Regions from separate parts of the Achromobacter sp. ISS7 genome, predicted to be linked through region 1. Evidence: predicted binding sites of a transcription regulator. Region 1 holds the regulator's gene; the other holds the start of a gene.
What was found. Region 1 encodes FliA, which starts transcription of late flagellar genes. Its sites were predicted from a motif close to CTAAAGTTTNNNNNNNNNNNGCCGNTA; they were not measured.
Positions count from the first base shown of each region.

Region 1 (4,676 bases):
TGCCGGCCCGGGGTGGCGGACGGCAGATCGCGCACACGAAATCCGACTGCGGATCATGCGCATGCGCGATGAAATGCCCGCCGCACTGGCGGCAGGCGGAAAGCTGCAGCATGCCGCTGTCGAAGAACCGCACCAGCATCCAGGCCCGGGTGAAGCTCAGCACGGGCTCGGCGGATTCGGCGTTGTCCACGCCGGCGTTCTCGAGATAGAGGCGGTACGCGTCGATGATGGCGCGGATGCCCTTGCTGCTGGTGCGCGTATTCAGGAACGAATAGACGTTGTAGAACAGCGAGGAATGGATATTCGGCAACCAGGTCATGAACCAGTCGACCGAAAACGGCAGCATGCCCTTCGGTGGCGAGCAGCCGCGGATTTCGCGGTAAAGACGTGCCAGGCGGTCGTGGCTGAGGCTGGTTTCAGCCTCCAACACCTGCAGCCGCGCGCCCAGAGTGATCATGGAGCTGGCTAGCAGGATGTCATCCGCTTCCTGCGAAACGCTCTTGGTGGCCATTACACGTGTCCGAGTGGAAATCGACAGGCCGTCAGGCCAGTTCTTCAACAGGTTGCTTGGCCAGCAGGATCGTCGCGTGCGCTTGCTGCAGCGCGCCGCCCAGCACATCGTGGGTCAGGGCGGACAGCAGGCTGTAGTCGTCGAAACGGAAACGGCACAGGAGCGAACTGGAGCTGGCCAGCTTCACCAGCTGAGCCGGAGAAAGACGCATCAGGATGTCGGCAACCTCGTTGCTGAAACCCAGGCGGAACATCGATGCAGCATAGTCATCGCGCAGCATGCGCTGTGCGAGAAGAAGGTAGGACAGATTCACTTCACGGATATCTGCCAGCAAAGAATTTTCGACTTGTTGCACGCCCGACTCCCTATTCCCTATCCCACCGAAGGGGCTTGATAACCAAGGACAATGGCAACGTTTGTTGCACAGTATCCGCTGCATCCTGTTTTAATGCGAAATGTATCATTTGTTCGCAATTTAAGTAAAATTTACCACAGGTCATGTCATTTTCTATGACTTATATGACAAATCTTTGTTGATATCGCGCAACTTGAGACTTTAGATACACCTTGACATAGAAAGTCCTGGCAAATGTACGTCAATTTGGCAAATAAGCATTCAAAACGTTGCGTGCTTTAAGGAATGAAATACCGACTTTTGCCGACAATGACACCTTGCCGATCACAAAATATTGCTAGCTTTAGCGTAGCCGCGCGTTTGTCGACAATGTCGCAAATTGACAACAACCGACAATGCGTCACGATGGACACCGCCTGACATTCCCGCAATGCCCCACGCAGATGACAGCTTGGTCGAATATGCCCCGCTAGTGCGGAAGCTGGCCCTGCAATTGCTCGCCCGGCTGCCGGCCAGCGTCGAACTCGACGACCTGATCCAAGCCGGCATGATCGGCCTCCTGGACGCCGTGCGCCGCTACCAGGAAACCGCCGACGCCCAGTTCGAGACCTACGCCACGACCCGCATCCGCGGCGCCATGCTCGACGAGCTGCGGGGCCAGGACTGGCTGCCGCGCAGCGTGCGCGCCAAGGCCCGCAAGATCGAACAGGCCATCCAGCAACTCGAACAACGCCTGATGCGCGCGCCCTCCGAGGCCGAGATCGCGCAGCAGATGGAGATGCCGCTGGCTGAATATCAGACGCTGTTGCACGACGCCCAGGGCGTGCAGATCGTCCACTACGAAGACTTCGCCACCGAGCCCGACGCGGCGTCGGGCCAGACCGACTGGACCGCCACGCTGAATCACGGCACCGCCGGCGGCAACCCGCTGGACTCGCTGCTGGCCGGCGATTTCCGCCAGGCGCTGATCCTGGCCATCGACACCCTGCCCGACCGCGAGAAACTGCTGTTGTCGCTGTGCTACGAGCAGGGCCTGAACCTGAAGGAAATCGGCGCGATCATGAACGTGACCGAGGCCCGCGTCTGCCAACTGCGCTCGCAGGCGACGGCGCGCATCCGCGCCAAGCTGCGCGAACAGGCCTGGCAACACCTGCCCCAGGAGGGGCAGATCGCGCAGATAATCTAGGACTGACGGCGCACTGCGGCCGGAATTCCAGGGAAATCGGACGTTATTCATCCCATTACGCCGCGCGCGCCCTTGTTAGCCTTGCAGGCTGACACCAATAAGGTGCGCACGGCGATCCGCCGCCGGCCGCGCACCGCGATCCCTGGAATTTCGCCATGAGCGCACCCGACGTCCTGACGCAGGCCATTTCCGACGCCTACGACGAAACCCCGTATATCTCGCTGCCGTTCTCCTATACGTCGCCGGGCAACCTGCGCGCGGTCGCCCGCCTCTACCAACTCGAGGCGCCGGCGCTGGAACAGGCGCGGGTGCTGGAACTGGGCTGCGCCGCCGGCGGCAACCTGCTGCCGTTCGCGCTGGCCTATCCCGAGGCCCAGGTCGTCGGCATCGACCTGTCGCCGCAGCAGATCGACGCGGGCCGCCAGACCGCGGAAGCGGCCGGCGCGCGCAATCTGGACCTGCGGGCCATGAGCCTGACGGACATCACCGCCGATTTCGGCGTCTTCGACTACATCATCTGCCACGGCGTGTTCAGCTGGGTGCCCCCGGAAGTGCGCGACGCCATCTTCCGCATCTGCCGCGAGAACCTCGCGCCGCAGGGCGTGGCCTACGTCAGCTACAACACCTATCCGGGCTGGAAGGCGTCGGACGTCATCCGCGACGCCATGATCCTGAACAGCTTCGGCGCCGAAACGCCGCAGGAAAAGGTGGCCCGCGCCAAGGACATGCTGGAACTGATCGAGGGCGGCCTGTGGCAGAACAACCCGCTGCGCTCGGCGCTGCAGCAGGCCGCCAGCAAATTGCGCGGCCAGACCGACCACTATCTGCTGCATGAATACCTGGAGGCGATCAACACGCCCTGCTATTTCCTGGAATTCGCCGCGGCGGCGCAACAGGCCGGGCTGGCGTACGTGACGGACGCCGAACCGCAACTGACATTCCCGTCCACTTTCGGCGCCACGGTGGCGGTGGGCCTGAACGGGCTGTCGGTCAACGCCGGCCGGGAAATGCGCGAGCAATACCTGGACTTCGCCGTCGGCCGCTCGTTCCGCAAGAGCCTGCTGGTGCACGCCGAACGCGCCGGCGAGATCCTCGAGCAGCCCGAGGGCGGCGCCTTCGCCGCCATGCATTTCGCCGCCGACCTGACGCCGCTGGCGGGCGCGCCGGCCGGACAGCGGCAGTTCCGCACGGCGGCCGGCACCGCCATCACCACCCCGGATCCGGCCATGATCGCGCTGATGGAGACGCTGGCGCAGGCCTGGCCGCAATCGCTGCCGTTCGCCGCGCTGCTGGAAAGCCAGCGCGGACAGGCGGCCGACGCGTCGGCCGACGCCCTGGCCAACGCGATGATCGGCCACCTGGTGACGCTGGTGCAGGCCGGCGCCCTGCACTACCGCCTGGAACCGGTGGCCTACCAACCCGCGCAGGCCAAGCCGCGCCTGATCCCGGGCGCCCTGGAGTTACTACAAGAAGTAACAAAACCAGGTTGCCAGGTCGGCATGCACAGCCTCTGGCACCATCCGGTCACGGCGCCCACCGACGCCCTGCACCAATACCTGATGCGCCACATCGACGGCGAGCACAGCACCGCCGAACTGCGCACCCTGGCGCGCGACGCGCTGACCGCGGGACGCCACACGCACCCGGACGGCAAGTCCTACAAGGGCGCCCGCAACCTGGATCCGGTGGCCCAGGAAATCGTCAACAGCCTGCTGGCTGCCTTGCGCCGCACCGGCCTGCTGCTGCACTGACAGGCCCGTCCGGCGGCCGCCCTCCGGCCGTCGGATATGTCTGTATATAGTGCTGGCCACCCCGTCCAGCCGCCCGGCTAGAGCGTCAGACCAGTCTGTAAGTGGTATCCAACAACATTTTGCGAATACCAAAAAAAAGCCCTAAAGATTGATTTGCGACTGCCGTAATCCTTGCAACGGAGAAATTCGAAGACGCAAGAAATCGAATTCTTCCCGTTACAACGATGGGCGGCCCCGCTGCCCGGTTTGAAGAAGCCTTTCTCTCTTGGGAGCCTAAACATGGCTGCAGTCATTAACACCAACTACTTGTCGCTGGTTGCTCAGAACAACCTGAACAAGTCGCAATCCGCCCTGGGTACCGCCATCGAGCGTCTGTCGTCCGGCCTGCGCATCAACAGCGCCAAGGATGACGCCGCCGGTATGGCCATTGCCAACCGCTTCACCGCGAACGTCAAGGGCCTGACCCAAGCCGCTCGTAACGCCAACGACGGTATCTCGCTGGCCCAGACGACGGAAGGCGCCGCCTCCGAAATCAACACCCACCTGCAGCGCGTTCGCGAACTGTCGGTGCAAGCCGGCAACGGCAGCTACTCGCAAGAGCAGCTGAACTCGATGCAAGACGAAATCAACCAGCGTCTGTCCGACATCGACCGCATCTCGCAACAAACCGACTTCAACGGCGTGAAGGTCCTGTCGGCCAACGCCAAGCCCCTGACGCTGCAAGTCGGCGCCAACGACGGCGAAACCATCACCCTGAACCTGTCGGAAATCAGCGTCAAGACGCTGGGTCTGGACGGCTTCAACGTCAACGGCTCGGGCGTGACCCAGAACCGTTCGGCCACCGTGTCCGACCTGCAAGCCGCTGGTGGCACG
Region 1 covers NZ_JAWRZD010000001.1:1,194,208-1,198,883, reverse strand. Annotated here, with positions in the region: gene flhC (flagellar transcriptional regulator FlhC) at 1-511, opposite strand, end outside; gene flhD (flagellar transcriptional regulator FlhD) at 543-866, opposite strand; gene AC1HFW_RS05510 (RNA polymerase sigma factor FliA) at 1,297-2,052, shown strand; gene AC1HFW_RS05505 (methyltransferase regulatory domain-containing protein) at 2,208-3,803, shown strand; gene AC1HFW_RS05500 (flagellin N-terminal helical domain-containing protein) at 4,083-4,676, shown strand, end outside.

Region 2 (4,676 bases), 2.4 Mb from region 1:
CGCCAGCGCCAGTGCCGCCCGTCACGGTGGCTTTGCCCGAGGTGGGGTCGACATGGTAGTCCGTGTTGAAGGTCTTGGTGGTGGTGAACGCATCCTTTGCATCGACGTAGGTGTCGGTCGATACGCCGGCGGTGAATCTCACCGTGGCGGAGGCGATGCCTGAGCCAAGCGTGACGGTCGTGTCGCTGGCGGTGGTGTTGGCCTTGACCTTGGCCAGCAGCGCATCGGACGAGATGGTATTGGCGTACGTCAGGGCGTTGGCCGTGGTGGTGTTCACGTACGTCTTGCCGCCGATGGAAAGCGACGAGTTGCCCGCTGCCGAGGTGTTGGTCGACACGGCGGTCAGCACGGTGTTGAGCGTGGCGACGGTGGCGCCGGCGCTGTTGTTGGTCATGTTGCCGCCGGCATCGAGGTACGCCGTCGAGCCATTCAGCTTGATGGCGCCCGTGGCATCGACTTCGAAGGTGCTCGACGCCGTACCGTTGTTGTGGACGTAGACGCCGGTGGTGGTGCCGGTGGCCGGTCGCAACGAGGTGGCCAGGGCCGTGACGCCAGCGGCGTTCGAGGCCGACTTGTCGGTGAACGTGAAGTTCTTGTTGGCGGCATCGTAGGTGTAGGTCGTGCCGGTAGCGGCAGTGCCCACGGTGACCTTGTTGCCGTCTTCAAGCTTGCCGAACACCTGGTCGGCGGTCGCGGCGGCGTGCGTCGTCGTGACTCGCCATTCATTGGCGGCGGTGGTCACGCCGCCCGCGGCCGCCAGGTCGGTGACGGTTGCCGTGTTGTTCTTGGTCACGCCCGAGCCGTTGACGTTGAAGCCGTCCAGGCCCAGCGTCTTGATGCTGATTTCCGACAGGTTCAGGCTGATGGTTTCGTTGTCATTGGCGCCGACCTGCAGCGTCAGGGGCTCCGCCTTGGCCGACAGTACCTTCACCCCGTTGAAGTCGGTTTGCTGCGAGATGCGGTCGATGTCCGACAGGCGCTGATTGATTTCGTCCTGCATCGAGTTGCGCTGCTCTTGCGAGTAGCTGCTGTTGCCGGCCTGCACCGCCAGTTCGCGCACGCGTTGCAGGTGGGTGTTGATCTCGGCCGCCGCGCCTTCGGTGGTCTGCGCCAGCGAGATGCCGTCGTTGGCGTTGCGCGCCGCCTGCGTCAGGCCCTTGACGTTGGCGGTGAAGCGGTTGGCGATGGCCATGCCGGCCGCGTCGTCCTTGGCGCTGTTGATGCGCAGGCCCGACGACAGGCGTTCGATCGCGGTGCCGAGCGCCGACTGCGATTTGTTGAGATTGTTCTGCGCGACCAGCGACAGATAGTTGGTATTGATGACTGCGGCCATGTGTAAGCTCCTAGGCAGAGAAAGGCTTGATCGCACCAGGCAGGGAACTGCCCGGTTGCCAACGTGATGAACTGATTCTCAGCATTCAGGTTCGTCCGTTGCCAGGACTACGACATGGCGAAAATGATCTTTAGATAACCGCCGGCCAAACGGCAGTCTTATGATTTTTTATGAGATTTGCTGGCCGCCGCATGCAATGCGAGCGCATGCGTGTGCGCCAAAAAAAGAAGGCCCCACACGCGGATAAGCGGGTGGGGCCTTCGGGCCTTGTCTCTCTTGGGGAAAGTTTGCAAGACACATGTAGTGTAGGCATTTGGCGCGGCGAGAAACTCACAAATACTCGACGCCATGTAGATCAGGCATGCATGGCGATGCGGATCATGCTTTCACGCATCACCAGCAAGGAGCCTTCGGAATAGATGTTGCGGATCTGCATGGGCGCGTCGCGCAGGGTCGCGAGTTTCTTGCGCACCCGGTAGAGCAGCGCGTCGATGCGGTGCTGGTCGTAGATGACTTCCGGATAGCCGAGGATCTGCGACATCCGTTTGTGGCTGACGGGAAATTTCGGGCTCTGGATCAGCGTTGCCATGACGATGGATTCCTTTGCCGTCAGGCTCAGCTGTTCGCCGTTCGATGATCGCAGCTGGCGCGCCTGCACGTCCAGGGTCCAGTGGCCGCGCGAGACCGGGCCGGGCGTCGCGGTCACGAGCCGGCGTTCGAGCGCGCTGACGGTGGCGGCCAGCAGCGCGAGCTGGATCGGCTTGATCAGGTAGTGGTCGGCGCCGTCGCTCAGGCTTTGCAGCTGCGCGGGCATGCGCACGTTGTCGGTCAGCACGATGATGCCCATGGCGGGAAGCGCGCGGCGCAACGCGGCGATATGGTCGAGCATGTCGCCGTCGGGCAGCGATGCCGCCGTCACCAGGATGCCGGGCGGGTCCTGCCGGATGCGCGCCAGCGCGTCCCGCAGGGTGCCGCAGACCTGCACGCCACGTCCGAGCCCGGCGATGTGGCTCGACACGCTTTCCGCCCATTGCGGCGGATCTTCAACGACAAGGACGCGCATACCTGCACTTGATTTCCCGGGCCACGGATTGCGTTGGCGGCTGGATGGCGGGCCTTCTTCCTCCAGCGCCGCATCGTGGAAACGATGCCAATCCGATTCTAGATTTGTCAGTGGCGGAAAACGCGATCAGCAGTCTTACTCGTAGTCTGATAACGATGGCGAAAAGGCAGTGTGATGCCGCGCAACGCAACAGGCGCCAGGCACGACACCAGGATGAGGAAGCCGACCTGCGCCCGCGCACCGGCGCGTCCGGGACGTAGCGACCCTTCAGAAACAATCGCAACAATAGTTTTCGAGCCATCCGGCAAGCGACGGGCTCTCGCGATGGCGGATGGCCGCGCATCGTCCCGCCACGGCCCGCGTCATTGCTGGCGTTGCGTCCGCCAGTACACCCCGGCCGCGCGAAATCCCGCCGCGCCTTCCGGGCCATCCGATGTTTCAACCCGCCACGCGGCCATTGCGATCCGGCCCCCAGCCGGTAGCATGCGCCCTCAATACGATTCAGCCTCATTTAAGGACCGATCCATGACCTTGCCGCGCCCGCGCCTTGCCTTGTCCCTCCTGACGCTTACGCTGGCCCTGTCGGGGTGCGTGAACATTCCGTCGTCGAATGGGTACGGCACTCGCGACGATCCGCGCTACGGGCAACTGCTGGACCTGATCAACGAGGCGCTGAAGGCGGACATGGCCGTGGTGCTGGTGGCCGACCTGATGCCGCATGCGTCGCTCAAAGACGCCATGACCATGACGCAGTGGACGCCGACCGTGATCTGGATGCACGAGAAGGCGCCGCAGGTGACCTTCAGCCGCAAGTTCCAGACCAATTCGCTCAAGCGCGATCCCAAGGAAACCTACCTGTTCCAGGCGTTCGAGGTGCATATCCTGCCGCCCGGCAAGTACCTGCTGACCGGCGGCGACGACTACAAGCTGAATGCGCTGCTCGACCAGGTCGGTGCCAAGCGCGGACCCGAGGGATCGGGCCGCGGCGCCAACGGCACCGCCTATCTGTCGCCCGAGCTCTATCGCGAGTTCTACCGGCAGCAAGCGTGGCGCGACGCCACCACCCACACCGAGACCAAGACGCGCCAGGTCTGCACCGCCGTGCACATGGCGTCGGGGGCGTGCGTGAGCTGGGGCCAGCAGCAGTACAGCGAGACCACGGCCGGCATGCCGGCGGGCTACTACGAGGAAACCGATTCCCGCGACATTCCCGCCATCAAGGTGCAGGCGCGCATTCCGCCCAAGCAGGCGCTGGCGAGCTTCACGCTGCAAGGCGGCCAGCTGGTGCTGAGCCAGCGCATGCACCTGAAGACGCCCAGCTACAAGTTCCGCCAGCAGTCCTGCCGCGCGGTCGATCCCAAGATGATCGAGTGCCCGCTCGAGGACCTGACCGTCTACACGCGCCCGGCGCCGATGGAGTTCACGCAGAAATTCATCGCGCAGCGCACCAACCTGAGCGCCGAGCACCAGGCGCTGCTGGCCAAGCTGCAGCCCATGCAGATCACGCCGCTGGGCAAGCAGGGCATGGAGGATCCGATCTGGGGCGTGCCGCTGTCGATGGACAAGGGCCACTAGGCCAGCGGGCGCCTGAAAAAGGGGCCCGGCGGGCAAGCCAATATTGCGTTTGGCGGGGGTAAACTCCTCGGGCGTCCCGTCGCATCGGGGCGCCTGGCCGCCGCCATGCAACTGCCCCACCCGGAACGAGGAGTGGACGATGCAACGCTATGTCCTTGTCCTGCTGCTGCTCGCGCTGACCCAGATCGTCGGCTGGGGCGTGGTCGGCGTGCTGCCGGTCATCGCCGTCCCGGTCGCGTCCGACCTGGGCGCCACCTTGCCTTCGATATTCCTGGGCACTTCCGTCATGTATGTCGCGATGGGGCTGGCCGCGCCGCTGGCCGGCCGCGCGTTCGGCCGTTTCGGCACGCGCCGGACCATGGCGGCGGGCGCCGCGCTGATCGGACTGGGCCTGGCCCTGCTCGCGCTGTCTCCCGGCCTGTGGGCCTTCTGGGCCGCCTGGACGCTGGTCGGCGTGGCGGGCGCGGCGTTCCTGACGACCGGGGCATATGCCTACGTCGTGGAATACGCGCAGGACCGGGCGCGCGGGCTCATCGGCACGCTGATGCTGGTGACGGGCCTGGCGGGCAGCGTGTTCCTGCCGGTCACGGCTTTCCTCGATCATCTGATGGGCTGGCGGGCGACACTTGGCGTCTACGCCATCTGCATGCTGGCGCTGGTCGGCCCCTTGCTGTGGTTCGGCCTGCCGTCGACCGGTGCCGCGGC
Region 2 covers NZ_JAWRZD010000001.1:3,546,888-3,551,563, reverse strand. Annotated here, with positions in the region: gene AC1HFW_RS15815 (flagellin N-terminal helical domain-containing protein) at 1-1,333, opposite strand, end outside; gene AC1HFW_RS15810 (response regulator transcription factor) at 1,689-2,396, opposite strand; gene AC1HFW_RS15805 (hypothetical protein) at 2,922-3,971, shown strand; gene AC1HFW_RS15800 (MFS transporter) at 4,111-4,676, shown strand, end outside.
Region 2: the regulator FliA is predicted to act here: its motif matches at 1,441-1,467, upstream of AC1HFW_RS15815 (flagellin N-terminal helical domain-containing protein).